DNA from 4 places in the Peribacillus sp. SRI_006 genome. Region 2 is predicted to be linked to each of the others. Evidence: predicted binding sites of a transcription regulator. Region 2 holds the regulator's gene; each other region holds the start of a gene.
What was found. The regulator LexA, encoded in region 2, represses DNA repair genes until DNA is damaged. The targets are predictions, from matches to a motif close to CGAACATATGTTCG.
Positions count from the first base shown of each region.

Region 1: recA (recombinase RecA) is a predicted target of LexA. The motif match lies at 2,842-2,855, and genes of this name have one in related genera.
Region 3: AC2YHV_RS02325 (Y-family DNA polymerase) is a predicted target of LexA. The motif match lies at 5,753-5,766, and genes of this name have one in related genera.
Region 4: AC2YHV_RS05570 (YolD-like family protein) is a predicted target of LexA. The motif match lies at 2,803-2,816, and genes of this name have one in related genera.

Region 1 covers NZ_JBYCZT010000013.1:86,784-94,562, reverse strand. The annotation lists gene rny (ribonuclease Y) at 1-1,297, opposite strand, end outside; gene recA (recombinase RecA) at 1,650-2,696, opposite strand; gene AC2YHV_RS19425 (competence/damage-inducible protein A) at 3,045-4,277, opposite strand; gene pgsA (CDP-diacylglycerol--glycerol-3-phosphate 3-phosphatidyltransferase) at 4,301-4,885, opposite strand; gene AC2YHV_RS19415 (helix-turn-helix domain-containing protein) at 5,050-5,949, opposite strand; gene AC2YHV_RS19410 (DUF3388 domain-containing protein) at 5,967-6,758, opposite strand; gene AC2YHV_RS19405 (DUF3243 domain-containing protein) at 7,002-7,259, opposite strand; gene ymfI (elongation factor P 5-aminopentanone reductase) at 7,342-7,779, opposite strand, start outside.
Region 2 covers NZ_JBYCZT010000016.1:31,320-39,098, forward strand. The annotation lists gene tkt (transketolase) at 1-513, opposite strand, end outside; gene AC2YHV_RS21670 (DUF896 domain-containing protein) at 743-976, opposite strand; gene AC2YHV_RS21675 (YneB family resolvase-like protein) at 1,042-1,698, opposite strand; gene yneA (cell division suppressor protein YneA) at 1,718-2,029, opposite strand; gene lexA (transcriptional repressor LexA) at 2,184-2,807, shown strand; gene AC2YHV_RS21690 (esterase/lipase family protein) at 3,285-4,817, opposite strand; gene AC2YHV_RS21695 (helix-turn-helix transcriptional regulator) at 5,551-5,775, opposite strand; gene AC2YHV_RS21700 (LexA family protein) at 5,910-6,548, shown strand; gene AC2YHV_RS21705 (N-acetylmuramoyl-L-alanine amidase) at 6,905-7,594, opposite strand.
Region 3 covers NZ_JBYCZT010000001.1:467,955-475,733, forward strand. The annotation lists gene AC2YHV_RS02295 (VOC family protein) at 126-557, shown strand; gene proC (pyrroline-5-carboxylate reductase) at 669-1,790, opposite strand; gene AC2YHV_RS02305 (MBL fold metallo-hydrolase) at 2,251-3,219, shown strand; gene AC2YHV_RS02310 (SDR family NAD(P)-dependent oxidoreductase) at 3,242-4,033, shown strand; gene AC2YHV_RS02315 (hypothetical protein) at 4,173-4,700, shown strand; gene AC2YHV_RS02320 (C40 family peptidase) at 4,746-5,405, opposite strand; gene AC2YHV_RS02325 (Y-family DNA polymerase) at 5,820-7,079, shown strand; gene AC2YHV_RS02330 (YolD-like family protein) at 7,121-7,453, shown strand; gene AC2YHV_RS02335 (iron-sulfur cluster biosynthesis family protein) at 7,669-7,779, shown strand, end outside.
Region 4 covers NZ_JBYCZT010000003.1:283,134-290,912, reverse strand. The annotation lists gene AC2YHV_RS05580 (C45 family autoproteolytic acyltransferase/hydrolase) at 1-451, opposite strand, end outside; gene AC2YHV_RS05575 (hypothetical protein) at 1,483-2,448, opposite strand; gene AC2YHV_RS05570 (YolD-like family protein) at 2,519-2,770, opposite strand; gene AC2YHV_RS05565 (hypothetical protein) at 3,086-3,706, shown strand; gene AC2YHV_RS05560 (peptidoglycan-binding domain-containing protein) at 4,012-4,398, opposite strand; gene AC2YHV_RS05555 (LysM peptidoglycan-binding domain-containing protein) at 4,468-4,986, opposite strand; gene AC2YHV_RS05550 (hypothetical protein) at 5,386-6,774, shown strand; gene AC2YHV_RS05545 (thioesterase II family protein) at 7,110-7,779, opposite strand, start outside.

The DNA.
Region 1 (7,779 bases), on a different contig from region 2:
TTGCTCCCGGTCTTGCAGCTGATAATGCATCAGCGGCAGCCACAAGCACTGAAATGATGGAAGTTGGTTCCGTATCGCCATGATGTGAAGCGATGCTGTTAATGACAGTTGGATGCTCTTTATATTTGGTGGCTAATTCAACGCCAATTTCAACGTGACTGCCTTCCACTTCATGATCTATCGCTTTCCCAATATCATGCAATAAACCTGCACGGCGGGCAAGAACTTCATCCTCACCGAGCTCAGCGGCCAGTAAACCTGAAAGCTGGGCCACTTCAATTGAATGTTTAAGTACGTTTTGCCCATAACTGGTACGGAATTTCAAACGTCCTAGTATTTTGATGAGATCTGGATGGAGACCGTGAACTCCAACTTCAAAAGTAGTCTGTTCACCAATTTCACGAATATGTTCATCTACCTCACGTCTTGCTTTGTCAACCATTTCTTCAATACGAGCCGGATGGATCCGTCCGTCCTGAACAAGTTTCTCAAGAGCCAAGCGTGCCGTTTCCCGTCTAATTGGATCGAATCCAGATAAAATGACAGCTTCAGGAGTATCATCAATAATAAGGTCAATACCTGTTAGCGTTTCTAACGTCCGGATATTTCGTCCTTCACGTCCGATTATCCGTCCTTTCATTTCATCGTTTGGAAGATTTACTACAGAAACGGTGGTCTCTGCAACATGATCAGCCGCACAACGCTGAATGGCAAGAGAAAGGACTTCTTTTGCTTTTTTATCAGCTTCTTCTTTGGCACGGGTATCACTTTCTTTAATCATAAGCGCTACATCGTGAGCAAGCTCGTTTTCCATTCGGTCTATAATGATTGCTTTAGCCTCTTCACGAGTTAAACCGGAAACACGTTCAAGCTCTGTTTGCTGCTTACGAACCATCTCTTCCACTTTGCTTTCCATCTCTTCAATATGCTGTTGTCTTTGGTTTAGAGAATCTTCTTTTTTCTCCAAAAGGCTCTCACGTTTGTCTAACGTTTCATCCTTACGGTCCAGATTCTCTTCTCTTTGCAATAACCGATTTTCTTGTTTTTGTAATTCGTTCCTTCTTTCACGGGCTTCCCGATCCGAATCGGCACGAACTTTATGAATTTCATCTTTTGCTTCCAACAAGGCTTCTTTCTTAAGTGCTTCCGCTTCACGTTTTGCATCCTCAAGGATGTGTTCTGCAGAGCCCTTTGCCCCTGCTATTCTACTCTCAAATTTTGATTTGTGAATAAAATAACCAACAACTGCACCGACGATTAGGCCAAGCAAAGTGAAGATGATTGTCATGGGTTCCATCGTTTCACCTCCCCTTGCTATGAACTTTTTACATAAAATGTTGAACTGTCGGCAAGTACATTGCACATAAATTCAATATACAGCACTTAATTTTCAAAATTTTAGTTTGAAAAATTGTAAAATATACATATTAATTGTATAGTTGAGAATTTTTATTGTCAAGCGTTTGTCCCTTATGTATCAATGTTTATTCAAGTTTTCTTAATATCAACCATCATAATGTACAGCATTCATTGTGGAAGCAGTCTGTAAATCTGATTATAATGCCATTTAATCCACTGAAAATTTCGCATTTTTCTTAAAATATACATAAAAGGCCTAAGCGAATAAGCTTAGGCCTTTTCAAATATCATTAATCAAGCAATTCAAAATGCTCTTCTGTTTCATTTTCTTCTGGTGGTAATTCATGCTCCCCATCAAGATTATAGTGATCTCTAATTTTCTGAGAAATTTCCTGAGCGATGTCCTGATTTTCTTTCAGGAAAAGCTTCGCATTTTCACGGCCTTGTCCGACACGCTCTTCATTGTATGAATACCATGAGCCGCTTTTAAGGACGATATCAAGGTCTGCACCCATATCGATGATTTCACCTTCCTGTGAAATCCCTTGACCATACATGATGTCAACTTCTGCTTGGCGGAATGGTGGAGCAACTTTGTTTTTTACAACTTTGATTTTCGTTTTATTACCCACGATTTCATTACCTTGTTTTAATTGCTCCGCACGGCGCACTTCCAGACGAACAGTTGAATAGAACTTCAATGCCCGGCCTCCCGGAGTCGTTTCTGGATTCCCAAACATAACACCGATTTTTTCACGGACTTGGTTAATGAAAATGGCAATGGTATTTGATTTATTAATGGAACCAGACAGTTTTCTAAGTGCCTGAGACATCATCCGGGCTTGGAGACCCATATGGGAATCTCCCATTTCGCCTTCGATTTCAGCTTTTGGTACAAGTGCCGCCACCGAGTCAATGACAATGATATCTACCGCTCCGCTTCGAACTAACGCTTCAGCGATCTCTAGGGCTTGTTCACCCGTATCAGGCTGTGAAAGCAGTAACTCATCGATATTCACACCAAGTTTTTCTGAATATGCTGGATCTAAAGCATGCTCGGCATCAATGAATGCAGCCGTCCCGCCAGTCTTTTGTACCTCTGCAATGGCATGTAATGCTACAGTCGTTTTACCGGAGCTTTCAGGTCCATATATCTCAATGACCCGGCCTCTTGGATATCCGCCTACTCCCAACGCTACGTCCAATGCTAAAGAACCGCTTGAGATCGTTGAAATCCTACGATCAGTCTGTTCCCCAAGTTTCATAATCGAACCTTTACCAAATTGTTTCTCAATTTGTTTTAACGCCATATCTAAAGCCGCTTGACGATCACTCACTTAATTTCCTCCTCTATATTCAACTAATCGGCTGTCCGATTAAAGGTGTACTTACGTTAGCAATTATTCGAGTTCAAGGTTTGTACCCTGTCTCAAAACCTATCTTTACTATATACTCTTTTTACTATTTTGCCAAGCAAAAAGTCGAACATTCATTCGTTTTTTTCTTTCGGGATATTCTTTGTAAAAAAGCGTTTTAGCTTAAGGAAATTTCCATTTCGCTTCACTTACTCCCTAAAAAATACATTTTTATTGAATTAACTTTTTTCTTTTTTCCCTATTTTTCAAGAAACAAACTTCTAAAACCAAATAAAAAGCAGAGCTGTATTAAAGCTCTGCTTATGGCGTTTATAAATCCCTTAATAGGTAATGACAGCCGTATTTCACACTCCGAATACGGTTTTGCGCCCTGCTACCGGAAAGATTCAACTCCTTGAAATGAGTGTTTCCATCGCGATAGGAAATGCCAATAAATACTGTACCAACAGGCTTGCCTTCTTGTTCATCCGGCCCTGCAACACCCGTAAAACTTATGCCTACATCCGCATCGAGCTTACTCCGGACATTAGAGGCCATTTCCATTGCACACTCACCGCTGACCACCCCATACTCAGATATGGTATCATCACTGACGCCGAGGACATTGGACTTCGCATCATTCGTATAGCAGACCATTCCGCCCTTAAAGACTTTACCGGCGCCCGGGATGGTTGTCAGCTGTTCTTGGAACATCCCCCCGGTCAAGCTTTCAGCTGCCGCGATTGAAAGCTTGCGGACCGTTAATTCTTTTACAAGTTCCTTTATTAGCGAAGTATTATCACTTCCATAATGGAACTTGCCGACCCTGCCAAGAATTTCTTTTTCCGTTTCTAAAATAAGTTCTTCGCATTTTTCTTTGGAAGGGCCTTTGGCGGTGATCCTTAACGTCACTTCCCCTTCGGCTGCCAGCGGAGCGATTGTCGGATTCGTTTGATTGACAAGGAGATCTTCAATCACCGTTTCCAGTTCGGCTTCACCTATACCGTAGAACCGTAAAACCTTGGAATCAATCCGTTCATGCTTTTCCAATTTATTCATGATCTTTTCATAACCATAACTTAAAAACATCGGCTCCATTTCACTTGGTGGACCAGGCAGAAGCATATATGTAATCCCGGATTTGGACAAAACCATTCCTGGGGCCATGCCATGATCGTTTGCCAACACTTCACTGCCTTCTAAGACAAGGGCCTGCTTTTTGTTGTTTTCCGTCATCGGCCGTTCCCGTTTTTGGAAGTAAGCTTCAATGGATTGCAAAGCTTCATCATTAAAAACGAGCTTTTTCCCGATATGGCGAGCAATCGTTTCTTTCGTTAAGTCATCTTTGGTAGGACCAAGCCCACCGGTAAAAACAATCAAGTTCGCCCTCGATTCAGCGACTTCTATAGCTTGATGTAATCGACGGTCGTTATCCCCGACCACAGTATGGTAAAAAACGTTGATCCCCATTTCCGCAAACTGCTGCGATAAGAATCTTCCATTAGTGTTATTGATTTGACCTAAAAGAAGCTCTGAGCCCACTGCAATGATTTCTGCATCCATCTTTTCAAAACCACCATTCGTTTTTACTTTGAATTAACAAACACTTCTTTGTTTTTTATAAAATAATCCAAACCTGACCAGATTGTAAAGATTAATGCAATCCATAATGCGATATTGGCAAATGGAAGTGAAATGAGGGCAAATGGAAGGTTATGCAGCAATAAAGCCGAAATAGAAACAATTTGTGCCCATGTTTTAATTTTACCTAGCTGGTTCGCTGCAACCACTTCCCCTGTACCCGCTAACACCAAACGCAATCCAGTGACTGCAAACTCGCGACTTATGATCACGATGGCAATCCAAGATTGACCGTACATTAAATCCAGATCAACCAAAACGATTAAGGCAGCCGAAACAAGAAGTTTATCTGCCAATGGATCTAAAAATTTCCCTAAATCAGTAATCATATTATATTTTCTGGCAAAATGGCCATCGATCCAATCCGTAGTGGAAGCGATTATAAAGAGGATGGCTCCAGCCAGGTGTGCCACTGGCAAACTGTATTCTCCCCAAGTCAGAGTCCCCCATGAAAAAGGAACGAGCATGATGATTAAAAATACTGGTATTAAACAGATTCTTGCTACTGTAATCTTATTAGGCAGATTCAAAACTTTTACCTCCAAAATTTACGCCTGCCATTCGGGCCTGCGTCTTAGATCTAAAATAATGCTTATATGTATAATTTAACTCAAAATCCAATCTTATATGCCGAGTGGACCATTCCCCGCCGCCTTACCATTAAATAGAGCAAAAATAGTCATCTATAAGATGACTATTCGGCTTTCGTAAATTGTATCGTAACCAATTGCGTATTCACTTCAGTCGGTGAAATGGAATACTCCAGCTTCTCATCATTCACATAAATCTCTGTTTCATATGCCCTGCCTATATTGATGACAGCTTCTTTTTCATTGGTGAAATCAATTTCTTGGCTTTTATCCTTTTCGATAGTGCCTTGGAAAAGTAATTTACCTTCACCATTTTTTATGCCGACCCATGGTGAGCCTTTGGAGGTCACCTTTAATTTAAAAGTATCGGTATTTTTTAATTCATACGTACTATTTTTACCGCTGGAACTTGTGACGGCAAGATTTTGCTCTTTCTCTTCATCTTTGACTGCTGTATCATCTTCATTCTTCTTTTCAGATGAATCTGATTTTTCTTCATTCTGTTTTTGGTCTGCATTCTCTTCTTCTTTGTTAAACTCTTCACTTTTATTGTAACCCACGGCATCGCTTTGTTTCGCGTCCTTTTTGTCCTCGTTATCCGGATTACTCATATAGTTCAATACCAGAACCCAAATCAATACGGCCGCACCAATGACTAAAACCGCAGCCAAGATCTTCGGTAACAATTCCACTACCTTTGAATCTCCTGCCGGAATGGTTTTCCGGGATTGGACCCGTGAAAGCTGTTCTGGCAATTCCTCACTATAGACCGATGGTATTTCACTCTTATATTGTTCGAAAATCTCTTCTGAATCCAGTCCGACCGCTTCACAATATTGCTTTATGAATGCCCGTACATAGAACTTTCCTGGCATCATACTGTAATTTCCCTCTTCAATGCCAATGAGGTAACGCTTTTGGATCTTCGTTAATTCCTGCAAATCTTCTAGGCTAAGACCTTTGGCTTCCCTAGCTTCCTTTAATCGATTACCCAACTCAGTCAAATAAAACACCTGCCATTTTAAAAGTCAAAGGAACCAAAATCGGACCCTGAAAACTGGTCTTTTTGGTCGACAACTTCATATGTTATTTCTTCTTCAGGATTGTTTCGCAATTCAATAATATAATCAAAGTCTTCGAGGGTATACTCCGTATTTTGGACGAAAACATCCGGATGTTCGATTACTTTGACAGCATCAAGCCTCATTATTTCACGAATCAACTGCCAATGACGCTCATTTGCACGGCGAGTGGAAACAATTCCATCTAAAATGAACAAATTATCATTATTATATTCATCCTCAATAAGCTGGCTGCGGATAGTCTGCTTTAAAAGGGTCGAGGACACAAACAACCATCTCTTATTAGCACAAACACTCGATGCCACGATAGATTCAGTTTTTCCGACACGGGGCATCCCTCGGATCCCGATCAATTTATGACCTTCCTGTTTAAATAGCTCGGCCAGGAAATCGACAAGCAAGCCTAGTTCATCACGAACAAACCTAAAAGTGTTTTTCTCATCGGCATCGCGCTGAATATAGCGTCCATGCCTGACTGCGAGGCGATCACGTAATTTAGGTTCCCTAAGCTTAATGACCTTTATCGTATCCATCGTACGGAGAATTGACTCGAATCTTTCTATATTACGGCTGTCTTTGGCCAACAAAAGTAACCCACGCCTTCCTTCATCGACCCCGTTAATGGTGATGATATTAATGGAAAGCATACCCAGAAGGGATGAAATATCCCCTAATAAACCAGGACGGTTGACTTGAATTTCATATTCAAAATACCATTCTTTATTATCCACGATAACACTCCTTAAGCCTAAAAGCTTTTACCCTAATCATGGGCAAAAAACTTATCCATCGTAAATTTCAAGGTCTGAACACTTTAATATTAATTGTCTAGCTTCTATAATATAGCATTTCGTGATAAGTTAAAAGGAAAAACCCTATAAAAGTATTCATTTTTATATAAGAGGACAAATAGTCATCCCCCTCGAATCCAAAAGGCCCTGTTAATTAATAACAGGGCCTTTTGGATTGATATTTTACTTCGTTCCATTGTTCTCGACTAACTTGACCATGACACTTGCCATGGCATGTTTTTCTTGATCGCTTGCCACTGACCAAAGATCAGCAAGCACTTTCTCTTGGTCATTCTGGGGCTCAACCTGATTAGCTAGGTAATCACCGATTTCGTAAGCCAAGTTGGTAACAGCGCCTTCTGACAAGCCTTGTTGTTCACCTTGATGTAATCTGTCGCCTAAGAAGTTTTTCCATTGATCCCAATTGTCCAGTACAGACATGAATGGTCACCCTTTCCTTCAAAATAGTACAAAGATATTTTGTGAAGAAATTGAGGAAATTATTCATGTCTTTTTAAAAAAATCATGTGTACCATCCGCCATTTACGCCTAAAATTTGCCCGGTTATATAGGACGACTTGTCGGAAAGCAAATAGTATACGGCCTCCGCGACTTCTTTGGAATGCCCCATCCTGCCCATCGGGATATCGCCTTTGATGATTTCCAGATCTTCTGCACTGAAAGATTCGAGCATGGAAGTGGAAATCGCACCGGGGGCAACGGCATTCACCCGGATTCCATTAAGCGATACTTCTTTGCTAAGCGCCTTGATAAAAGCATTTTGACTGCCTTTGACCATTGAATATAATACTTCACAAGATGCACCTGTCTGCCCCCAAATTGATGTGACGGCAACGATGGCAGCCTGTTCTTGGTACATAAGCTTTGGAAGCAGTTCCTTTGTTAATTGGAAAGGGCTCGTTACATGCAGCTGAACCATTTCAGTAACGATAGTCTCATC
Region 2 (7,779 bases):
TAATGAAGCGGCTTCTGCAGAAACACCTTCCATTAAATCTCCATCCCCACAAATGCTATATGTATAATGATCGACCACATTATAAGAATCGCGGTTATAGCTTTCTGCCAAGTGACGTTCTGCCATTGCCATTCCGACTGCCATTGCGATACCTTGTCCAAGCGGCCCGGTAGTTGCATCCACACCAGCCGTATGTCCGAATTCAGGATGTCCTGGAGTTTTACTGCCCCATTGACGGAAGCTTTTCAAATCATCGATAGATAAGCCATAGCCTGATAAATGAAGAAGGCTGTATAACAGCATGGAACCATGTCCAGCTGAAAGAACAAAGCGATCTCTATTAAACCAATCTGGATTTTTCGGGTTATGGTTCATATATTCGGTCCATAGTTTATACGCCATTGGCGCTGCACCCATTGGCATACCTGGATGGCCGGAATTAGCCTTTTCAATTGCATCAATTGATAATGTACGAATCGTATTGATAGAAAGTGCATCTAATTTATCTAACATATTGTAAAAACATCCCTTCCTGTAATGTACCTCTTTATATTATAGTGACAAGCATAATATCACAACTAAAATCACTATTTAATGCCCCAATATTACAATTTTCTAGGAATAAGAAGTCACCTATTTAGATTAAACTAAATAGGAGAATACATACATGAATGCACTCTCTTTTTACTCCAAAATGCCAAAGAATCCTCAAATGGAATATTCCATCAGAAGAATCCAAGCATTAATGTAAATTTCGTTTTTCTTTTATATTTTTTATCTTTTGAGGAGTGACGTCATTACCCTCTGGATCCACGACTTTCACATGCTCCAACGTGTCGGACATGGATTTTCTGAATGTTTCCAAATACTCACTTCTCAATTGGGTTTGCTCTTTCGCTTCAACTTCCGTCAAGCCTTCCCCCTTTGCCTTTTTAGAAAGTTCATTTATACGGGCTATTTTTTCTTTTGATAACATAATTTCGCTCCTTCATAATCTGCGGATATTGTCATGGTATTAAAAAAAAAGCGAAATTACAAGTTCTATGATTTACTTTCCTTTGTATTCATTTGATGTTCGAGAAAACGCCTGTTCACAGTAGCCTTAGATACATTGTATCCAAAGCCCCTTAATGTGGCTGCGATTTCCGAGAATGTTAACCCATTGGCACGCAGTTTAATAATTTCTTCAATAGGAATCTCCATACGATCCCTTCCAGTGGAATTCCTTTGATTCTGAAGATTTTTTTGAGGACGGTACCCTTTTTCAACGGCTCTCATCATTCCGCGCTTTATTTTAAGATTATGTAGTTTCCTTTGATATTCTTCTACAATGCCCACTATCTGAATGACCATGGCATCCGAATCCGATAACTCCAGCTCTCCATCGTGTGAGAGAGTATAAATTTTCACATCTTCTTTAAGGATGACATGGAAAAGGGCTATTTTGGCATTCCCTCTTCCCAGTCTTGTTTCATCCTGGATTAAAAGCACTTCAGCTTCTTTGGTTTTAAATAGTTCGAGCATGTCAAAAATGCCATCCCGATTCAACTCATAACCACTTGCCTGTTCTTTTATAATGGAGACAACTTCCACATCCATCTTTTCAGCCAATTTGACTAATTCATCTTCCTGCCTTGCCAATGATGTTTCCTGTGACTCTTTTTCGGTGCTGACCCTACAATAGATTACCGCCTTCATAATACCCTACCTTTACTACTTACTGCTCACTGGCCAAATTCTGGACAAGTTCTTCCCCTTTAACCGGTATGACAATGACTTGTCCAGGCTTTATCGAATCCGCACTGACTCCATTATTCTCTTCTATCCAACCAATGAATTCTTTTTTTGTCAAATTTGATTCTTCATATTCTTCGGCAATTCCCCATAGGGTGTCACCCTCGCCTACTTCTATAGAAAGGAAATCCTTTTTTTGATCATTGTTCAATGTACAAGAGAATAAAATTGAAAAGATGAATACTGATCCCGCTAATAGAATCGTATAAATATAATTTTTGTATAATTTTTTCATAATAATCCCTCCAAAGCGAATGTTCGTTCGTATGTTATGATCAAATTATAATACGAACGTTTGTTTCAGTCAACAACAAATTCGAACTTATGTTTGTATAGAGATGGGGGCCATGCTATAATGTAGCAAAGAACATTGGGGAAGAGGTGCACAAATGACAAAACTATCAAAACGGCAGCAAGATATTCTTGATTTCATTAAAGAAGAGGTCCGCCAAAAAGGGTATCCGCCTTCCGTACGGGAGATTGGCGAAGCAGTGGGACTTGCATCAAGTTCAACAGTACACGGACATTTATCCCGCCTGGAAAGTAAAGGCCTTATTAGACGTGACCCAACCAAGCCAAGGGCCATTGAAATAATGAATTTGGAGGAAGCGAACAATATTCCCAAAGTCAATGTCGTGAACGTGCCGTTACTTGGAAAAGTAACAGCGGGCATGCCGATAACGGCCATTGAGAACATTGAAGAATACTTTCCGCTTCCCGAAAGCATGGTTCCACATGATGACCATGTATTCATGCTGGAAATCATGGGTGAAAGTATGATAGAAGCAGGAATTCATGATGGAGATTATGTCATCGTGAAACAACAAAGCAGTGCCAATAATGGAGATATCGTCGTGGCGATGACGGAAGATGATGAAGCCACTGTAAAACGATTCTTTAAGGAACCGGATTACATAAGGCTTCAGCCTGAGAACTCAAATATGGAACCAATTATTTTACGAGATGTTTCGATACTTGGAAAAGTAATAGGCTTATATAGGCAAATACACTAAAAGCGCTTCCCGCGCTTTTTTTGTTTGTTTAATTTATGTCCAGAATTCTCTCTATATGCATATGGAAGAGTAGATATTGAAATATTTTTTTATAGAATCTAGTTTCATGCGAATTTAAACATCCTTTATAAGGGATGAAAGTTACTATCGCCTTTCTCGTAATATGATACTTTGGAAAAAGCTCATTGAAATAAAAAAGAGAGGATTTAAAATCCCCATTTTAATAAGGTTTAGATCGACCAAGTCATTCCACTGTTGAATATGCACTTGTTGACAACCATTTGCAGGTGCAGGGAAAAAAATACATATATTTATTTTCCCCTGATAACAAACTTCCAACCATATCCATCAGAGACCCGTTGAATTAATACTTCAATAAGTAATTACGACCTGGCTGTTTCCATTGGCTGAATTACCATCTCCCTAGTTACCCGTACCATCAAAATAATGCCTCCTCAACTAAGAGAAGGCATTTCGTTATTTCTCAATATAGACCGAACGAATCAGCGTCCGGGTTCTTTCAGTACCATCCACATTTTTTTCCTTAACATCTATTGTTACATTATAAACACCTGACTTAGGTACTTCCGGAAGGGTGCCAGTAAAATTTTCAGTATCCATTGCCTTAATTGAGTTTTTTTCACTAATTTCATTACCGGTTTCATCTATCAGATGAACCAAAAATGTTGTACTGATTGGTCTTTTTTTATCATTCATTGGATTCTTTATTAAAAATTTTGCATCTTTTTGCTTAACTTTACCGGCCATACTTAATGTAATGGGATTCTTTTCGTTAAATTGTGCTGTGAACAGGAAGGCGTCTTTTGGCGATTTAGTCTTCATTCGTACTTTCCAGTCACCAATTTCAAGGTTATTTCTGTAGAATGATTGGATGGTTGCACCATTAAAAAAGGAAGTTTCATTTTTGGCTGAATGAACGTTTAAGGAAGGTGAATACTTTTTATTAGATGGAGAAATCAATTCAACCTCGACATCATTTGAGGCTGTATATATGCTTATATTACCTGGGGCAGCTTCATTTACATGGAAGCTTTGTTCGACCCAGACATTTTGTTTCAGGACATCACCCAGAACGGTTTGAGCGAGTGCTGTTGTAATGACATCATCTTCAACTCGTTCTTTATAATTGACATGATATGCAGGAATCCCAGCTGTGGATGTGCTTTTTAAATAGGGTTCAATTCTTGAAAATACAGCTGAGCCAACTCGAATATTGTCGTGATCAAAGTTGGGATCTGTAAATAAATGTGTTGCATAGGGTATTTTTGTACTCCATACATTCACCAGTCCATCATTTTCCCCATATGATGATAAATATTGTCCCCCCATTGATAAGGCTGATAGTACCGGGCCTCTGTTCATACCTGCCACAGTGAAATACAAGTTTTTACGAGAGTTGATATGGTTATCCGTGACAGAACGAAATTCAGCCATTTTACCAACTTGTAAAGAATAAGTTCCCTCATCTTTTTGACCTAATAAGGAACCAAGCCAGCCCGCATACCAGCTATAAGCCAAATCAGCTAAGTGAGAACCATGATGTGGGGAGGCTAAAGTGATCACCCTTCCAACATATTGATGTGCTCCATAGTGGACTAGAGCCGCTTGGGTGTCTGGGCCCCCTTTGCTGTGAGCTATAATATTTACTTTTTTGCCCCCGAAATGGTTACTGATTTCTGAAAGCATTTGAGCTAAAAGCCTTCCATTGGCATATTGGCTCACTGACCCATTTCCAGCTGAATCATGAAGCTGAACAAAAACCGTTTGGTAGCCAGCTTCATACGCTTTGGTATACATATCATTGACACCATGATATTCCGTTTCGCCATACCAGCTGGTTGAACTGCCGTTTTTCCCTTGAACAAACACGATCGGTGGTTTGTTTGTATCAAGATTGGGAGGGATACTTCCAAGAAACCAATCCCCTGGACTGAAAGTTTCGGAGGGCGGTTTCAATTTTCCTGCTGAGGAAATGTCTGGCTTTGCCATAAATAATATGGTTAGAATGAGGACTAGAAAAACGACATAATTGATTACATTCCTTTTCAAGGGTTATCTCCTCCAATATCATCTGGAATTTTTTTGAACTCATCCAATTACCAATGCCCAGCTTCCAAAGCCTTCATTAGTATATAATTGTACTTTTGAATACCATTACCTGCTATCTTCATAAAGATGGGAGAAAAAAACTAGAAGAAGTTTCATTGATAATAGAGAAAAAGTATGAAGATTTGCCTTCCATACTTTTTTGTATGTGGTCTTTTTCATTTTATGAAGACGTGCATTGGGGAAAACGGACTGCTGCCAATTCACGAAAATAGAGAACAAGCCCTTATCCTGCATAGGATAAGGGCTTGTTCATCCAGATTAACTTTTCCTTCGAATTTGCCATTGTCCATTTGCTCCTATTCATGGTGTTCAGAAGTCCGCCCTATACATGAAGTAAATAATTTTCTTTAACAGCAATTGGCTGTCATTATTGGAATCTCAGTTCCAATCGTATATTTGCACAAGAAGATTGGATTTGTACACCTTTTACTCCATACACGTATTTTACAAATGTTCTAATGTCAGCAGCTCCTATGCAACTTCAAAAGTATTATTTTCCCTTTCCTCTTTGTTCCCCCCTTTCCATCGTTACTTGAATCTTGTCCTATGGAAGTCAGGATTGTATGGATTCAAATGGCCACTCTGTTGAGGAAATGCTGGTTCAATCGAAGCTTTAACTACATTTAAAGTGTAGGTCAGGGTCAAAAAAAATGATATCGTCAATCGAGAATCCTACACATTCAGCAAATAAATAAGCCTTATCGATTCGCAAAGGAATCTTATATTGCTCATAGTCAATGTAAGTCCTCTTGGCCATCTTCAGCACTTTAGCCATTTCATCTTGAGTTAATCCTTTATACTTCCTGGCTTGTTTAAGTGTGAACTTAACGCTTGTCATATCTTGTCACCCCCTATCTAAAAAAATAATATCACACTTGAAGTATAGTTACCAACATTTTTTCGCAAAATTCACGCACTTTTCGTTTACTCACTTTCACTCATAGTGTATATTCAAGTAAGAGGTGAAGAAATATGCACATTGGTGAACGGATTAAAATGTTAAGAAAAGAAAGAAAAATGACACAAGAAGATTTGGCAAAAGTATTAAAAGTAGCTCCTACGGCAGTATCAGCTTGGGAATCCGGACGGAATAAACCTTTAATGGATAAATTGAGCATGATGTCCACTTGTTTTGAAATACCGCTATCCCACCTCATTGAAGGAGCGCCTATCGTTAGAAATAATCCTGGAATGGAATTCCTAAATGAAAAAAATGTAAGATTAATTGGTGTCTACGGAAATATCCCCGCTGGAGAGCCTAATTTCACCAACGAATATATAGAAGCGTATATGCCGACATTAAATTCGATGCTTAAATCGGATAAGGAATATTTTTTCCTTAGAGTGAATGGCAATAGCATGAATAAAGAATTCAGAGACGGATCATTGATTCTCGTTGAAAAAACAACCTACCTTGATAACGGGAAAATTGGAGTGGTCTTGGTAAATGGACACGATGCTACGGTCAAAAAAGTGAGAATCAATGAAGAAAACATCATACTCACTCCCTGCAGCACGGATCCTTTTTATGAAGAAAAAACCTATAACATAAAAAATGATAGAGTCCGTATTTTAGGAAAAGTGGTTCAAGCCATTAAAATATACGATTAATATCCAACTCGAGGGTTTATTACGGGAAGAAAGTAAAATAAATGAATAATGAGCAGCCATACATAGATTCAATTCTTTCAGTTTATCAACTTAATTGCTGCTGCATTTTAGGTACAAGCCATCATGGTTTGTGCTTTTTAGTATTGTCTTTTTATTTGTCTTTACATAAAATCCATTTATATTTGTGTCAGCCCATAAAAAAAAGGCATACCTTACATACGGAAGGACCGAATCAGGACGGCAGAATGTAGAGTTTTTCATTACATGCATATTCCTGAATCAAAAAGGCCCCTCTCTTTTTGAGAAGAGCTTACTGTGTGGAGTGCTTCTGGAAGGTATAAATAATTATTAATTATTCATTTCACCCGCAGTTTCTGGTTAACCGTAATGGTGTACTGACTGTCAAGACCGTTCCAATCTTTAATTTGCTGAACCGTACTGCCATAAGAATTGCTTAAGGAATATACTGTATCCCCACTAACGACAGTGTGGTATACAGCTGTACTTTTCTTAGTTAGATTGAAGCATTTAACTAAACCGTTTACATGTCCGCGAGCCAGTGATTCGATAAAGGATGACGTTTTCAACTTTGCTGCGTCATTTACATTATCGATAAATCCATTTTCAGTCAGGAGTGCAGGCATTTCCGTTTCACGGAGTACATGTAAATCTCCTGTTTTTTGTCCTCTGTCCTGGATGTTAATAAGCTTCATGACCTCTGAATGAATATGATCTTGATACTCTTTCGTTATCTGGTTAGTAGACGTATAAATGTAATCCTCGTACCCGGTTCCGCCGCCTGCATTAATGTGGATGGAGAGAAAAAAGTCAGCTCCCCACGCGTTCGCTGCATTCGTACGATCGTTTAAGGTGGGGAAGGTATCTTGGGTCCTGCTCATTTTCACAGAAACGTTATTATATTCTATCAATAAGATGTCTTTAATTCGGGTTGCAATGTTTAAAGTTAAATCCTTTTCTCTCAATCCATTTCCGACCGATCCTGAATCCGTACCGCCATGGCCGGGATCAATAAATACTTTCACCATTTCTATCACCTCTATTAATCTTATGTTACGTATTAACAAATGCTTGTACACATAACTATCGGATTAAAGAAATTCTGCCGTTCTCAAAAAAAAAACACCCCCTAAAGGTGAAGTGGCATTATATGATGTCATTCCCCCAATGGTGGGGAATTCTTTGAAAAAGACTTTCTCTATTTTTTTACTTT
Region 3 (7,779 bases), on a different contig from region 2:
TGCTTTTTGCAAAGTGGTCTTTAAGAAGCATTTGCTATGGTGTGGGTGCTGGTCAATCAAGCTAAAAAGGGAAAAGTGATCCAGATGTCGAATTTACCCTTAAAACATGGAAAAGGAGGACTAACATGAACAGGATCAACATTATAACTTTAGGTGTCAGGGATATTACTCAATCATTAAGGTTTTACCGGGACGGGTTGGGATTCCGTACATTGATTAAAGAGGACGATCCCGCAATCGTTTTTTTTAATAATGCCGGTACGAAACTTGCTTTGTATCCTTTAGAGGAGCTAGCAAAAGACATTAATGAGATGGAACCGCCTAAGAAAAATGGTTTCCCGGGTCTTACACTCGCTTATAATGCTAAATCAATTGAAGAAGTGGATGAAATGATCAACAGGGCTGAAAATGCTGGGGGAACAATCGAGAAATCACCTCAGCATGTTTTTTGGGGAGGATACAGCGGATATTTTTCAGATCCCGATGGTTACTATTGGGAGGTTGCGTATTCGAAGGACTGGAGTTTCGATGAAAATGATATGCTGACTATAAAGTAACGCTCACTTCAGAAGATTTACCCCTTTATAAGGCGTATGGATCATAAAAAGGGCTGTTGCCTGCCACTGCTGCAGGAGTGGCCAGGCAACAGCCGATCATCATCATGAGGCTTACTGCGAAACTACATATTTGGCCAGTTCTTTACTTATTTGATTGCCCATCCGCTTCGATTGCTCAGTCGCTTCTTGTACACAGGCAATGAATGCTTCTTCCACTTGATGTGCTTGAAGTGCTTTCAGACCTGCTTCAGTCGTTCCGCCTGGTGAAGTTACTTCCTTTCTTAGTACTGCAGGCGTTTTAGGTGATTTCTGTAACATATCGGCCGCACCCATCAGTGTCTGGAGAATCAATTGCTTAGCGGTTTCGGAATCGAGACCTATTTTTTCTGCTGATTTTTCCAATGCCTCGACCAAGTAATAAATATAAGCCGGACCGCTGCCAGATAAGCCTGTTACCGCATCTAGCTGGGTTTCTTCGACAACTGCCACTGTACCTACCGTTTCAAAAAGGGTAATCGCCGTTTGTAATTGCGCTTCTTTCGTATGACAGTTAGCCGCAAGGGCCGTTGCTGATTTCCCTACAGCTGCCGATGTATTAGGCATGGCACGGACAATCGAGAACCGTTTGTTGGCGATACCTTCCAAGCTTGTTGTATGGACCCCGGCCACAACGGAAATGAACAGCATTTCTTCACGAATATATTCTTTTATTGATTGCATTGTTTCTAAAATATCTTTCGGTTTCACCGCCAGCACGACAAGGTTGGCATCCTGTACTAATAGCTGCAGCGATCTTGTTGCCGTTACACCATATTGGTTCTTTAAATAATCGAACCGATCATCATTTGATTTATTTGTTACAAAAATATTTTCTGGTTCAATTACCTGTTGGGTCACCAGCCCCGAAATGATTGCTTCTGCCATCGATCCAGCTCCGATAAATGCGATTTTCTTCATATTTCCCGCTCCTTTTTCTTTTGAATTTTCGGCCATTTTATGAAGGTTGTTTTCACATACTTTGTTGCTATTTACCAGGTAGTGAGTTGTGGTTGATTTCCCTTCCAGATGCTCGCTTTCCTTGGGGCGGGCGGTGAGCCTCCTCGGCGTAAACGCCTGTGGGGTCTCACCTGTCCCGCTGCTCCCGCAGGAGTCTCGCACTTCCGCTCCAATCAACCTTAAATAGTTTCGTTTAAAAACAACAATCTTTACGAAAAGAGCCTTTATGAAAAACAAAAAGACCCCTCATCCAATAAAGGACGAAAGGTCTAGCTTCCGTGGTACCACCTTTGTTCAACTTTTCCATAATAAATACAGAAAAGCTGCACTTGATTCCTCTAACGCGGGAATTACGTCAGGTTTTCCTGAAGGCTCATAAGGTAGGTTCAATAATGAGGGGGCGATGAAGCCTTTCAGCACATTCCGAGCTTCACTCTCTTTACGCCATCATAAATTTACTTGGCCTTAATCAATGCCACGCCGTCTTTAATTACTTGTGATTATGAAGGATATATCAGTACTCTGTCAATGATAATATATGCATGGACGATAAAAAGTAGACATGAATTATGTGAAAATAATGACAGTGATTTAAAATACATGTAAAATGTTAATTATACATGATAGCTATACTTAGAATCCTGTTTAGCGTATAGAAAGATTTATATAAATATAATTTTCTAAGGTGGAAAAGATTATGGCGAATTGGAATGGAGATATTGCGAAAATTGCTTTGCCCACGCCGTTTGCAGTGGGTGATGTGAATGTTTATGTCGTTAAAGGGGATGCTTTAACATTAATCGATACTGGTGTGAAAACCAAACGTTCAAAGGAAGCCTTGACTAACGGTCTTGGGGATTTAGGTCTGAAACTGACTGATATCGAACAAATCATTTTAACCCATCATCATCCCGATCATGCTGGTGCACTCGATTTCTTTGAAAAGGATATCCCGGTTTATGGACACAAAAATAATCAGCGCTGGCTGACTATCAGTGATGAGTTCCTTGAAACCCATAATCGTTTTTTCCTTGATTATGCCTCAAAGTTCGGAGTGGCAGAAGAGCTGAAAAATAAACTGACCCATAACCGCGACGAAATCCGTTTCCTTAGTGAACGGAAGCTGCATGGATATTTAGCTGAGGGGGATGAGCTCCCTGGTCTTCCAGGCTGGAAAGTGATTGAGACTCCGGGGCATGCGCAAAGCCATTTATCTTTTTATCGGGAAAGTGACGGGGTCATGATCGCTGGCGATCACTTGCTTGCCAAGATTTCACCTAACCCATTAATGGAACCACCTTTACTCCCTGGAGGCATGAGGCCTCGTCCGTTACTGCAATATAATGCATCACTTCAAAAATTATTGGATTTCCCCATATCCACTGTTTACTCAGGACATGGATCTGAAGTGGCAGGAGATGCAGTTGCAGACTTGATTCAATATAGATTCGATCGGCAGCATAATCGTGCCATGCAGGTGAAAAGCATGCTTCAAGATAAGCCTTTATCTGTCTTTGAAGTGTGTCAGCAGTTGTTTCCGAAAGTATACCTTCAGGAAGTGGGCCTCACACTTTCGGAAACGGTCGGTCAGCTGGACTATTTAGAAGACTTGGGTGAAGTCCAAACAGAAATCCAATCAGGGGTCATTCTGTATTCAATCGCTTAATGTTCGAAGGAGGCCGCTTTTTTTGAATAAGTTACAAGGTAAAGTTATTGTTATTACCGGTGCTTCCGGAGGGATTGGCAAGGAAGTTGCCATTCAAAGTGCAAAACAGGGAGGCCGTCTCGTCCTCTTGGCCAGAAGCATGGATAAATTACTGCTGCTAAAGAATGAACTGATCACCCAATATGGGATTGATGCATATGCCTATAAGCTTGATGTTGCAGACACTGATCAGGTGACAAATGTTTTTAATGATATCCATGAGCAAATAGGTGAAGTGGATGTGTTGGTCAACAATGCTGGTTTCGGCACGTTTAAAGAAGCGCAGGATACGGAATTAAATGAAACGAAAGCAATGTTTGCTGTCAACGTCATTGGCTTAATGGCCTGCACAAAGCTGGTTCTGCCGTATATGAAGCAGAGAAAATCGGGGCATATCATCAATATCGCTTCACAGGCCGGTAAAATAGCCACTCCTAAATCAACATTGTACTCTTCTACCAAGTTCGCAGTTCTTGGCTATTCAAACGCACTTCGGCTCGAAGTGATGGAAGATCATGTTTTTGTGACCACAGTCAATCCTGGCCCTATAGAAACGAATTTCTTTAACATTGCGGATGAATCAGGTACATACTTAAAGAACGTTGAAAAATTCATGCTTAAGCCTGGAGATGTCGCTGCTAAAATCGTAGCGGCGATGCTGACCAACAAGAGGGAAATCAATCTCCCTGGCTGGATGAATTTAGCTGGGAAATGGTATAACATGTTTCCGAAGATCACCGAAACTTTAGGAAAAAAAGCATTTTTTAAAAAGTAGGCTAGTCTTTCGATTCCAGATGAAAATTGGTCGTAAAGGGGAATGTCGATGACATTCCCCTTTTGAATTAAGCGAAGTTATCATATGAATGGTAACTATTTCATGGGGAATCCGTCTATTTCTATTAGGAGGGATTTTCATGAAGATGATTGTAAACCTTTATATATGTTTATTCGTCGCCTTTATACTGGGCAGCTGTCAATCCCCCGATTGGAACATGGATGAATCCATTGATAAAGGGGAAGAAGGTTTCATTACGGATCTTGACGATAAGAGGATTTTGATTAAAGGGACGTACTATAAGGTGACCAATGATACATATATTCAAGATCAACATGGTAATGACCTTGATTATTCCGAACTGGAAATTGGGATGAAAGTGAAACCATGGCACCGGGGCGGGGTGAAGAAATCATTTCCTGGGAAAGCGGAAGCGGAATTGATTCTTGTTTTGACGGATGAAAACAGCTTAGCCGAACAAAGGGCGGTCATTGCTGCCCTCGATCATGTCAGCAAAGCGGAAAGTCAGCGATTCATGGTTCTCGAAGTCGTCCATTTACCCTCAGAGCATGTTTATAATATCGAAATGATGAATCGTTCCAACTTGGATTCTTCATTCATTGTGACTGTTGAGGATGTAACGGAAGAAATATTATATATAAAATAAAACAACCGGACTGAATCACTTTGAATTCTGTCCGGTTGTTTTATTTTATAAAGTTTTCGCACCTAAATATTTTGGTTTCCAATAAGAATTATCCATATCCGTGATGGTTATTCCTTTAGAAGACGTAGCACTAATGAATTGGCCATTTCCGATATAGATCCCAACATGGGATACTCCTGTTCTTCCAGAAGAAGTATCAAAGAATACAAGATCACCCTTAGCTGGTGAAGATACTTTTAAACCTGTATTGGAATAGAGCAAGGATGTTGTACGCGGTAAGGTAATTCCTTGAGATTTCTGGAATACATAATAGACGAAGCCTGAGCAGTCAAATCCAGTCGGTGTTGTTCCGCCCCATTTGTAGGGTTTGCCTATTAAGGTTTTTGCATAGCTGATCAAGCTAGTATTATTGACTTTATAAACACCAAGCGCATTAAATGTGCCTCGGCCGGCAATTCCGTCGGCAGTCAACCCTTTGGCTTTTTGGAATTTTTTTACTGCTGATACAGAATAGGTGCCGTAATATGTAGTCAGTGAACCTGAATATGTGAAATAACCTTTGGTTTTTAATAGTTGTTGTAGTTGTTTGACATCACTATGTGTCATTCCGGGTCTGAGGGTTTGGTCTCCAATATTGGCAAAGGCTTGCAGTGGGGTTAGCATCATGGCAGATGCAACAGCAGCTGAAGCGATCCATTTCTTCATAATTTTCATTTCCTCTCTATCTATCTCTCTATTATTTCTTAACAATATTATCCTACAATACCATTATGACAAATAGACATAATTTTGGTTACAGTTTCATTACAAAAAATGAGCATTAAGACTGGCTTCCAAGTAGACGAAAGTCTGTTGAAAAGGGTGGAGGAATTTTAAAAAATCGAGCATATGGACCTACTTAAAATTATTCAAGCTACCAATTAATCTTTTTTAAAAAAACAATCTGGATACTCAGTTTAAATTTGGTATTTTATCCATTTTTAGTATCCATTATATTTTTCAAGGAAATTACAATAAAAAGTAGAAATTTGTATGAAAACTTCCATTGAATAAGAACGTATATTCGGTTAAAGTTATGAATATAATAAAGCGAACGTATATTCTTGTTAGGGTGAAGAAATGATGGATTATGGGACGATGCCGAAACAATCAATTATGTGTATCGATATGAAAAGTTTTTATGCAAGCTGTTCAGCGGTCATGCTTGGTCTGGACCCGCTTGATTGTTATTTGGCGGTGGTTGGTGATTTGGAGAGGACAGGGAGCATTGTGCTCGCGGCTTCTCCAAAGATGAAGAAGGAATTTGGCATCAAGACAGGTTCGCGGATGTTTGAGATCCCGAATGACCCGAGGATTGTCGTCGTTGAACCTAAAATGGCTACTTATTTAAGGGTTTCGACGGAAATCACCCGCTTGTTCAACCGTTATGTGCCAAAAGAAGCGATTCACGTATATAGTGTGGACGAAAGTTTTGTGAAAGTCGATGGTGCTGCTTCTTTATGGGGAGATGCCCGCATGATAGCTGAAAAGATAAAAGATGAAATTGAACGGGAATTACAGCTCCCCTGTGCCATTGGAATTGGACCGAATATGCTCATGGCAAAACTTTGCCTTGATTTGGAAGCCAAACATAAAGGGATTGCGGAATGGAAGTATGAGGATGTGCCAAGCAAACTTTGGCCGATTTCCCCGCTTCGTGAAATGTGGGGGATCGGCAGGCGCGTAGAAAAAACCCTTCATGGAATGGGTATATTTACGGTTGGGCAGCTTGCCAATTATGATCTTGAATTACTTGAAGCGAAGTTTGGAATTATGGGCAATCAGCTTTACCACCATGCCTGGGGAATAGATTTATCCGATATGGGGGCAGCGATCATCGAAGGGCAGGTCAGCTTCGGAAAAAGTCAAATCCTGCTGCGGGATTATAAGGATGAGCATGAGGTAAAGCAGGTCATGCTGGAAATTTGCGAAGAAGTTGGAAGAAGGGCACGCACCCATCGTAAGGCAGGAAGAACGGTGAGCCTAGGCATTGGTTACAGCAAGGATGAGTTTGGCGGAGGTTTCCATCGTTCGCGTTCGATTAACGAACCGACCAACATCACGATGGAGTTATATAAAGTTTGCCTGGAGCTTTTCCATGAGAACTATAAGCAAAAAACGGTTCGAAGCATAGAGGTCAGACTCTCGAATATTGTGGATGATAATGAAATGCAGTTGACTCTATTTGATGCTTCGCGCTGGAAGAAGCGGGAATTGAGTTACACGGTTGATCGAATCCGCCACAAATATGGAGCCAAATCGTTATTGCGTGCCGTTTCGTATACAGAAGCAGGTACAGCCGTATACCGAAGCAAGCTGCTTGGTGGGCATAAGGCGTAAGGCGTAAGGCGTAAGGCTGACTTTGAAAGGAGGGAAAAGAAATGATTCGTGATCGCGGCCGTATCAAATGGACATCGATGATGTTGCCGGAACATGTGAAGATGCTCCGTGATTGGGCGGTGGAGGATGGCTATGAAACGAAGCGCATCCTGGATGAGCAGCAACTGGAAGAAATGAATGCGGTAATGGGGGAAGCGATGGAGGAAAGAAAGGATGTCACGATTGCTCATTATGAAGGAAACCGGTATCAGCTGTTAATCGGCAGGATCCATTATTATAATGAGCTCACCCAAAAGCTTCATATCGTTGACCGGTTTGAGCAGGCTCACTATATCAGGCTTTCCGATATAGCGGATGTAAGGATAATGGAATGATGAGCGGAAGGGCTGTTCCCCAAGGGACAGCCTTTTAAAACGGCATCGTGATGAAAGGTATCACGGAGGAGTATGAGAATCGGCATTTGTTAGCACCGTCAATGAAGAAAGTGATTTTCGTGTCGGCTGACGCTTGCAAAGGAGGCAGTTTCTTTAACAGAAACGTTTTTATCGTTTATAATGGGGGAATGCAAAGACATCGGGAGGCAGCAATCATGTATATTGAATGGACGGAAACAGCGGCTGGGAAAATAGCCGGTAAGGTACAGGGACAAGAAGGATATTTACAGTTGAAATATGATACTGATGGCTGCGGCTGCGTGGTA
Region 4 (7,779 bases), on a different contig from region 2:
TTTCGTTCATTCCATCCATCCGGCCAGTCCCTCGCTGACTAGGGCCGATACTTGAATACCCTTGATCGGTTGGCTGGAATAAGACATAGCGTCCTTCATAAGTCTTCGGGTGGTAATCATAATTGCGAATGAGATAATCATTGCCTGTCATGATTGAACAGCCCGACCGGACATAATCCAATCGGTATCCACCGAACTCTTGCAGCACGCGGTCCATTGACCATTTCAACGCTTCTTGCAATCCGAGTAATTCTTCCCAAACTCCAGGGGCGAATTGTGTAATGGCTCTCTTGACCTCTTCTTCTTCAACCGTAAACCTCGGCTGCCTGATCTTCCATTGATCTTCACGGTTCTTTACCGTTAGTGAATCTTTTAATTCCTCCCCTTGCATGTATCCAAACTCATAATGTGTACCCCGAAATTGTATGACATCACTATATATTTGCTTCACGGCTTATCCCTCATTTACAGTAGTTGCTATTCAAATTAAGGATACTTGAACTATTGTTGAAAATAAAGAAGATAAGCCTTGAACCTTGAATCATGTCATTAGTTGAGAAGTATTTTCCCGTTATCTTACTATTGATGGAGACACGAATAAAGGCAGTGTAACGGTAAAAAGCATCTTCATAAATTAGGAAAATAAGCGGTTTTTTCGTGCTATATTAGTTATAATTTAAATTTTTGAATTAAAGGAGGGTCTTACTTTGAAGGTACTCATTGGAACAATACTTTTATCAATTAGCCTTTTATTTTGGTCTTTTTCTAATTTTGACAATTACTATCCAACAAGAGAATTTATACTTGTACATATAATAGTTAGTATCGTTGCCATTTTTATATTACTGTCATCATTAATACAATATATTAAAAATCCAAATGAAAAAATATAAAAATTATGCCCCACCTTATACAATTGGGGGATATCTCCCCACCCTGTTTAAACCATCTGAGTATTGCTGTACACTGATAGTCAATTCCTCACAACAAACTTCTTACTTACGGAATAAGCTAAATTTATTTAATTTGTTATAATTTAGCCCCTACTCTAGATGAGTAAGGGCTCAGACTATTGAAAACGTATAAATAAAAAAGGCGAACTTCTCAGTTCACCTTTCAATCTACTTTTTCTTCTTTAATTTCCTACTGACTGTTTTTACGATCTTCACAATAATAAATACCACTACAACAAGAATAATGATATCAATTATACCATTTACTATATTAATACTGTGCAATGTCTTCCACTCCTTAAAATACGTATTTATTAAATGTACCAGTTTTAGTTTTAATAGCAACTTGTACATACGCATCGGTATATGTGTATACGACTGCTAATCCAGTATATTTAACTGTTTTATCCATACTAAATTCTTCTTTGTTAATGAATGATGCTATACACGGTGGATAATTGTTTTCGTGCGCATTGAATAAGTTCCTATTTACTTTAATTTTCTAATTCTATCAACTCTGTGGATAATCTTATTCTCTATCTTGAATCACAACTCTAAAGGAACCAAAAGTTTGTTGACTCTCATAATTATCAGCATTTACTTCATAAGGAAATGGGAAGGCGATGAGTTGGAAATTATTTTCTCCTTCAACGTCGGGTAGATTAAAATCAAAAAGATGTCTAGTTTCTGGTGGAACAGTGGTATATAAGACGTCTGTGTTATCTCTAACTGCCACTTGTTCCCAATCTTTTAAAGCTATGATTGCATATCTGATCTCAGCATTTGTCTCATTTCCGGCAGAGAACTTAAGTTCCTTGCCTTCTTTTTCAGTCATAATTGATTGCAACTTTTCCTGACTATTTGTGATAGATATATTTTCATTGAATCCATCCTTTACAATAGCATCAGGTTTTACTTGCATTACTTTTTTTGCATCTTTCCCGCTGTCAGCTTTGTTGATGGAATACCGCATACTTAAAACTTGTTCTAAAATCCCTGCCCTATTTAGGTCGAGCTCCTTCAATTTATACTCTGGCTTTTGAACGATTACAAAAGTCAATTCACTGGAATCGGAACGAATGGGAACAGAAATTTTGAAGTTTCTGGAGGTGTTAGGTTTCGCATCAAAGAAAAATTTATTTACTTCCTGCCCCTTATTTTCAGCTTTGAAATTTACTTGTTTATAATCTTCAAAAATAAGTAAAGCATACTTTCTGTCCTCATCAATGTCATTGTCTACTGAGGCAACAACTGTCACTTCATTGTTTTTACTATTAAGTGCACTTCCTTCATCGATAAGTTTACCATTCAAATCTTTCAAACCATACCCAACCGAACCATACTCAGCTGCATTCGTTTCTTTGCTTTCTTTTTCAATATCATCATTATTAGACGTGTTTAATCTTAATTCTTTAGGTGGAGATGAAGCATAAAACCAGTAAAAAACCCCAAGCAATATCAAAACAGATAATGCAACTATGTAGTATTTTTTCATAAAACCAATCTTCCCCTAATTAAAAGAGATATGCAATGAGCATATCTCTTCATTATTTTTCTACTACCAATTACCAATAGGCCTTTGTTTGACCATTAACAGTATTACTGTAGTTGATTTTGTTGTCCCAGTTGGCCGGACTGTTGCTGACCTTGTTGGTTCCCCATGTGTTTTCAAACTCTTCAACCTGGTATTCATCAAGGACAGGTTTTTTATTTAAGAAATAATCAACCTCACGTATTTTTTTATTTAGAGCTTTATGTTCTGGCATAATTAATGCTGCTTGCCATTTAACGAGCCCTCGATCACGAATTGTCCCCATCAGAATAAATCCTCCTTTACATCCATTAATTACGAACTAATATTCCTATAAAAGACAGAAAAAAATCACTCCATATACTAGGCTTCATTTACCTATTTATATATAAATATATCAATTGACCTTATACAAATGTGTTTCTTTTCGTACCAATATGAGATTTAATATGGATTATTTCCGACAATTCATTTACTTTTTATAAATAATTTAGGAAAATTATTGTAAAATGTTATTATTCTGGTACAATTATTACGGTTGGAAAATATTACATATGCTCAACTACTCAATTCGAGTAAGGGTAAACAGGGGGAAATGAAGTTGAAAAAATTAGTTACATCAATGGCGTTAGGATTGCTTTTAGCGTTTCCTACAATAAGCCATGCAGAAGAGGCGCCTTCGGCACCAAAACATACCGAAGAAGAAATCCAACAAGGTATTGAAGATATGGAAAATGCCTTTGAACAAAATGAACTAGAAGTGAATCTATCTGATGACGAAGGCGTTGAAAAAGTCGTTACGGATGAAAGTGGACAAGAAATTGGCACAATGGGTATCGAAGTAGTAGACAATAAGGACGACAATTTAATTCCAGATCGTTCTGAACTATTTACTCCTTTTGCAACAACAGTTCCAAAAGGGACAACTAAAACTTTTAAAGTATACTGGTATGCAGCTACTGTGAATTACTGGTACTATAATGATGTAACTGTTGTTAAATCAACTGGTTTGGGGCAAATCAAATCTGTATATGATGAAGATTACCTTGTTATTCCTCCTGGTCATGTATCTAGTGATTCTTTGAAGATCGTTAGAAAAAACGAAACTGCATCTAAGCCAGCAGAATCTAGATACACATTAACTTTTGATGCTCCAATCGGGAAAAAATTGTGGATCAATGGTAAAGTGAAAAACGGAAAGTTTTCTACAGGTTTTAACTAATTTACAAAGGAATGGTATATATGAATAACATCTTATTTCCTGCATTAATTGCCGTAATTCTAGTCGCTGTGGTCATTCTATTGGTTAAGCTTTTAAAAAAAACCAAGTCCTAAAACTAAAGGTTAACCGTTTTAAAAAGAATCAGTTTAAATTGGCTGATTCTTTTTAATATTATAGAGTTCATACCTTTTCATTTTTGTGAGTCTCTCTACTTAAGATAAACTAAATACAATAGAGTTAGTGAGGTTTTATTTAGGTAAACATTAAAAAAATGCCCCTACTCTATTAAAAGTAAGGGCATTTGATTATACAGCAAACAATTTAGTGAAAGTTGCCTTACCGGCCTTGTTATCTGCAGATATCTTTTTAGCTTTCTGGAATTTAGATAATGCTGACTCAGTACCTTTTCCGAATATAGAATCAAGTGAGCCAGGGTTATATCCTTCCAAATAAAGTGCAGCCTGTAGAATCCATGTAAGATTGCCTTTCGCACCTTTTTCTACCGTAAAGATGGCATCCTTAGTTTTCACTCCCCATTTACCATCCACAACAAGCTTTTTATTGAATTGTTTATTGAGTTCCGTTTGTAACGCTTTGATTACTGCAGCTTGAGTTTTAGGGCCATTAAATCCATCCACATTAAGACCAGCTTTATAACGGCTATTTAAGGTTTTTTGAATCGACCTAACCACTTCATCACTACTGTTTGAAGATTCGTCATCCTCTTTTATATCTGGTCGTACAATAACCTCTTTAGCATTTCAAAAATTGATTTTCTGCCCTATTTTTAATTTAGTTGGATCGATACCAGGATTTGCTTTTATTAAATCTTCAACTTGAACCCCACCTGTTCCATCCTTATGTGCAATGCTCCATAAAGTATCGCCTTCTTGGATTGTATAAACATCAGGAGCCAGTTCTGGTTTGGATGGATTTTTTGAACCTTTCCAATCAAAAGCATCTCTACAGTTATACTGACAACATGCTTTCCAACTATAACCTGGCATTTCATTATGGGCTTTATCATACTTACCAAAACCATCTTTAACAAGTGAAGCGTGTAACTCTGCAATACTTGCAAGGGTAGCTTCGTCCATAGTGTCATATCGATAATCGCCAGCAACACAGATTCCAAGCGAGAACTGATTGCTGTTTCCAACATGGTAGGTCCTTTGTCTAATATCATTTGCATATACAATTCTAGCCCTCTTACCATTTGGGGTATTAATGAGATTCTTAGGCTCGATAATAAATGTATATCCACCTCCAGTCCACCCCACGTGTTTACATGGTGATCCGCGAAGCTTTCAGCATTAGATCCACCCAAACTTTTTTGTTAATGAATGATGCCATACCGGTAAGTGATTGTTTTAGTGCGCATTGAATATATGCCTTTTGACTTTGATTTGCCAATTCTATCGATTATTTGTGGAAGATAAAGTTCATTTACTTACTTTATACGGATGATAGCTGATTCAGTAGGATTATCTTATACAACATTCCCCTATTTCAACTAAGTCTTAAGCAAAAGAAAAAATACACCCTGTAATCTCCTCTTAAATTCGATATTCACATCATAAGTTGTAAATAAGATACGCCTTTAAAATTTTTGAAACAACTCACCACCCCATACCTCCTTCATAATCTGTAACTAGGCACATTTATGAGGGGGACGAATCATGGAGATGGAATTAACGGCACTCCATTGGATTTATGTTGTTTTTATTGCATTGATAATCGGGTTTATGGTAAAACGTCGTGATACTACCCTCATCTGCATAATTGGGATTTTCCTTTTGGCTTTAGTGGCTACAGGCAGTTTAGCCTCTTCCATAAGCGGGATATTCAACAGCTTCATTTTCGCAATCACAGAATTAATGTCAACGATTTTAATCATTTCCATCATCGTTGCCATGAGTACGGTTTTGACGAAGTCGGGCATTAATGATGTCATGATTGCACCATTTGCGAAATTCATTAAGAACCCTACACTTGCTTTTTGGGTAATTGGAATCGTCATGATGGTGATATCCTGGTTTTTCTGGCCATCACCTGCCGTTGCCTTACTTGGGGCAGTCCTGCTCCCAGTTGCCTTACGGGCTGGTTTACCTGCACTTGGGGTGGCGATGGCGATGAACCTTTTTGGTCACGGAATCGCATTATCAGGGGATTTCATCATTCAGGCTGCTCCTAAACTAACGGGCGATGCGGCTTCGATACCAGTCGGTGATGTCATCGCTGCGAGCATACCCCTTGTCATTACGATGGGGGTTGTCACCACCCTCTCCGCCTTTATCCTTTTAAAGCGGGATATGAAGCTTGGAAGAATCAAGGCGGATAATGAGGGATTTGTCCAAGATCAAACAATGAGTGAAAATCTGCTTACACTGGGACAAAAGAAATTTTTTGCCATCTTCATTCCGATCGCCTTTCTGTTGGATGTTGTGGCATTGTCGATTTTGAAGTTGCAAGGCGGGGATGCCACGGCGTTGGTTGGCGGTACAGCCGTTTTCATTTTGCTGATTTTATCCCTTGTCGCACATAAGCAGCAAGGGCTTGAAAAATCAACGGGCTATTTGATTCAGGGTTTTCAATTTGGCTTCAAAGTATTCGGACCCGTCATTCCGATCGCCGCATTCTTTTATTTAGGTGATTCTGGATTCAATCAGATCATCGGTGACTACTTACCGAAAACATCCCTCGGCATCGTCAATGACCTCGGTGCCGCATTGGCCGCCTCCGTTCCTTTAACGAAAGAAATAGCCGCCGTCACATTAACCGGCATCGGTGCCATCACCGGCTTGGATGGATCGGGCTTCTCAGGCATTTCTTTAGCGGGCTCTGTCGCTAAACTCTTTGGCACGGCAATCGGAGGAGGAACCGCCACCTTGACTGCACTCGGGCAAATAACAGCGATTTGGGTTGGCGGAGGTACCCTCATTCCATGGGCACTGATTCCGGCAGCTGCCATATGTAATGTCAGTCCCTTTGAACTTGCCCGCCGGAATCTGCTTCCGGTAACCATTGGTTTAGCAGTGACTACAATAGTAGCAATGTTTCTCATTTAATCGAATTGCGCCGATTTGTTTGGACTCCTAAAAGGAGGTTCGATTGTTTTTTACTTTTTTATAAGGATGGACCCATCATTGATTGAAGAAATTAGCGACATTCCTGCCGAATAACTGGCTAGCCGGGACCCCACAGGCGCTTCCGTCGAGGAAGCTTAGCAGACAGTCGGCCGTGGGAGTGGATTTCTGAAAATAACTGGAGCTTTATAAATTTGTCTACAGTAAAAAGGACTGAAATAAATCAGTCCTTTTTTAGATGAAGATTGGGTTTCATGGTATCCAAGCGGATACTTACATTAGAGCAGGTTTTGGTGCAAGGCAGTCAGTCCGCTCTCTTAAATCAAGACTCCACAACGACTATTGAGTACATACTCTTGAATGATTTTTAAAACGATATCCTGGTTTTGCTTTATATAGAAATGATCACCCTTTAATATATGCAAGCCTTCAATATGTTCAATGTATTCATTCCAGCTTTCGATACTTTCCTTCGTCACGGTATCATTCGATCCCAATAGCAAAACGGCTTTGTTTCCCACCTTTTTATCGCGTTTTTTTTCATGGTGATAGTTGGATAATACATTCAAGTCGGACTGGATTATCGGAAGGAATATATTCATGAAATCTTCCGTTTCCAGGAGTTCCTTGTTTGTTCCCCCGATTTTTTCAAGCGATTGTTTTAAATGTTTTGTATTAGAGCAATCGATTTGGTCTACTTTATATTCTGGGGATGACTTACTTGAAATGAATAAATGTTCAACTTTATTATCATCTCTTTCTTCTAATTTTGCCGCAATTTCATAGGCTACGATCGCACCCATGCTATGTCCAAACAAAGAGATGTTTTCCAGTGAATTCATTTGATGTTTCGTTTCCATTTCCTTCAATAATATATCCGTCAAATCCGTCATATGTTCACATAATGGTTCACTATATTTACTGCCATGTCCAGGGTATTCCAGCGGAATAACCTCTATCACGTCATCCTCAAATTTCCATTCTCTA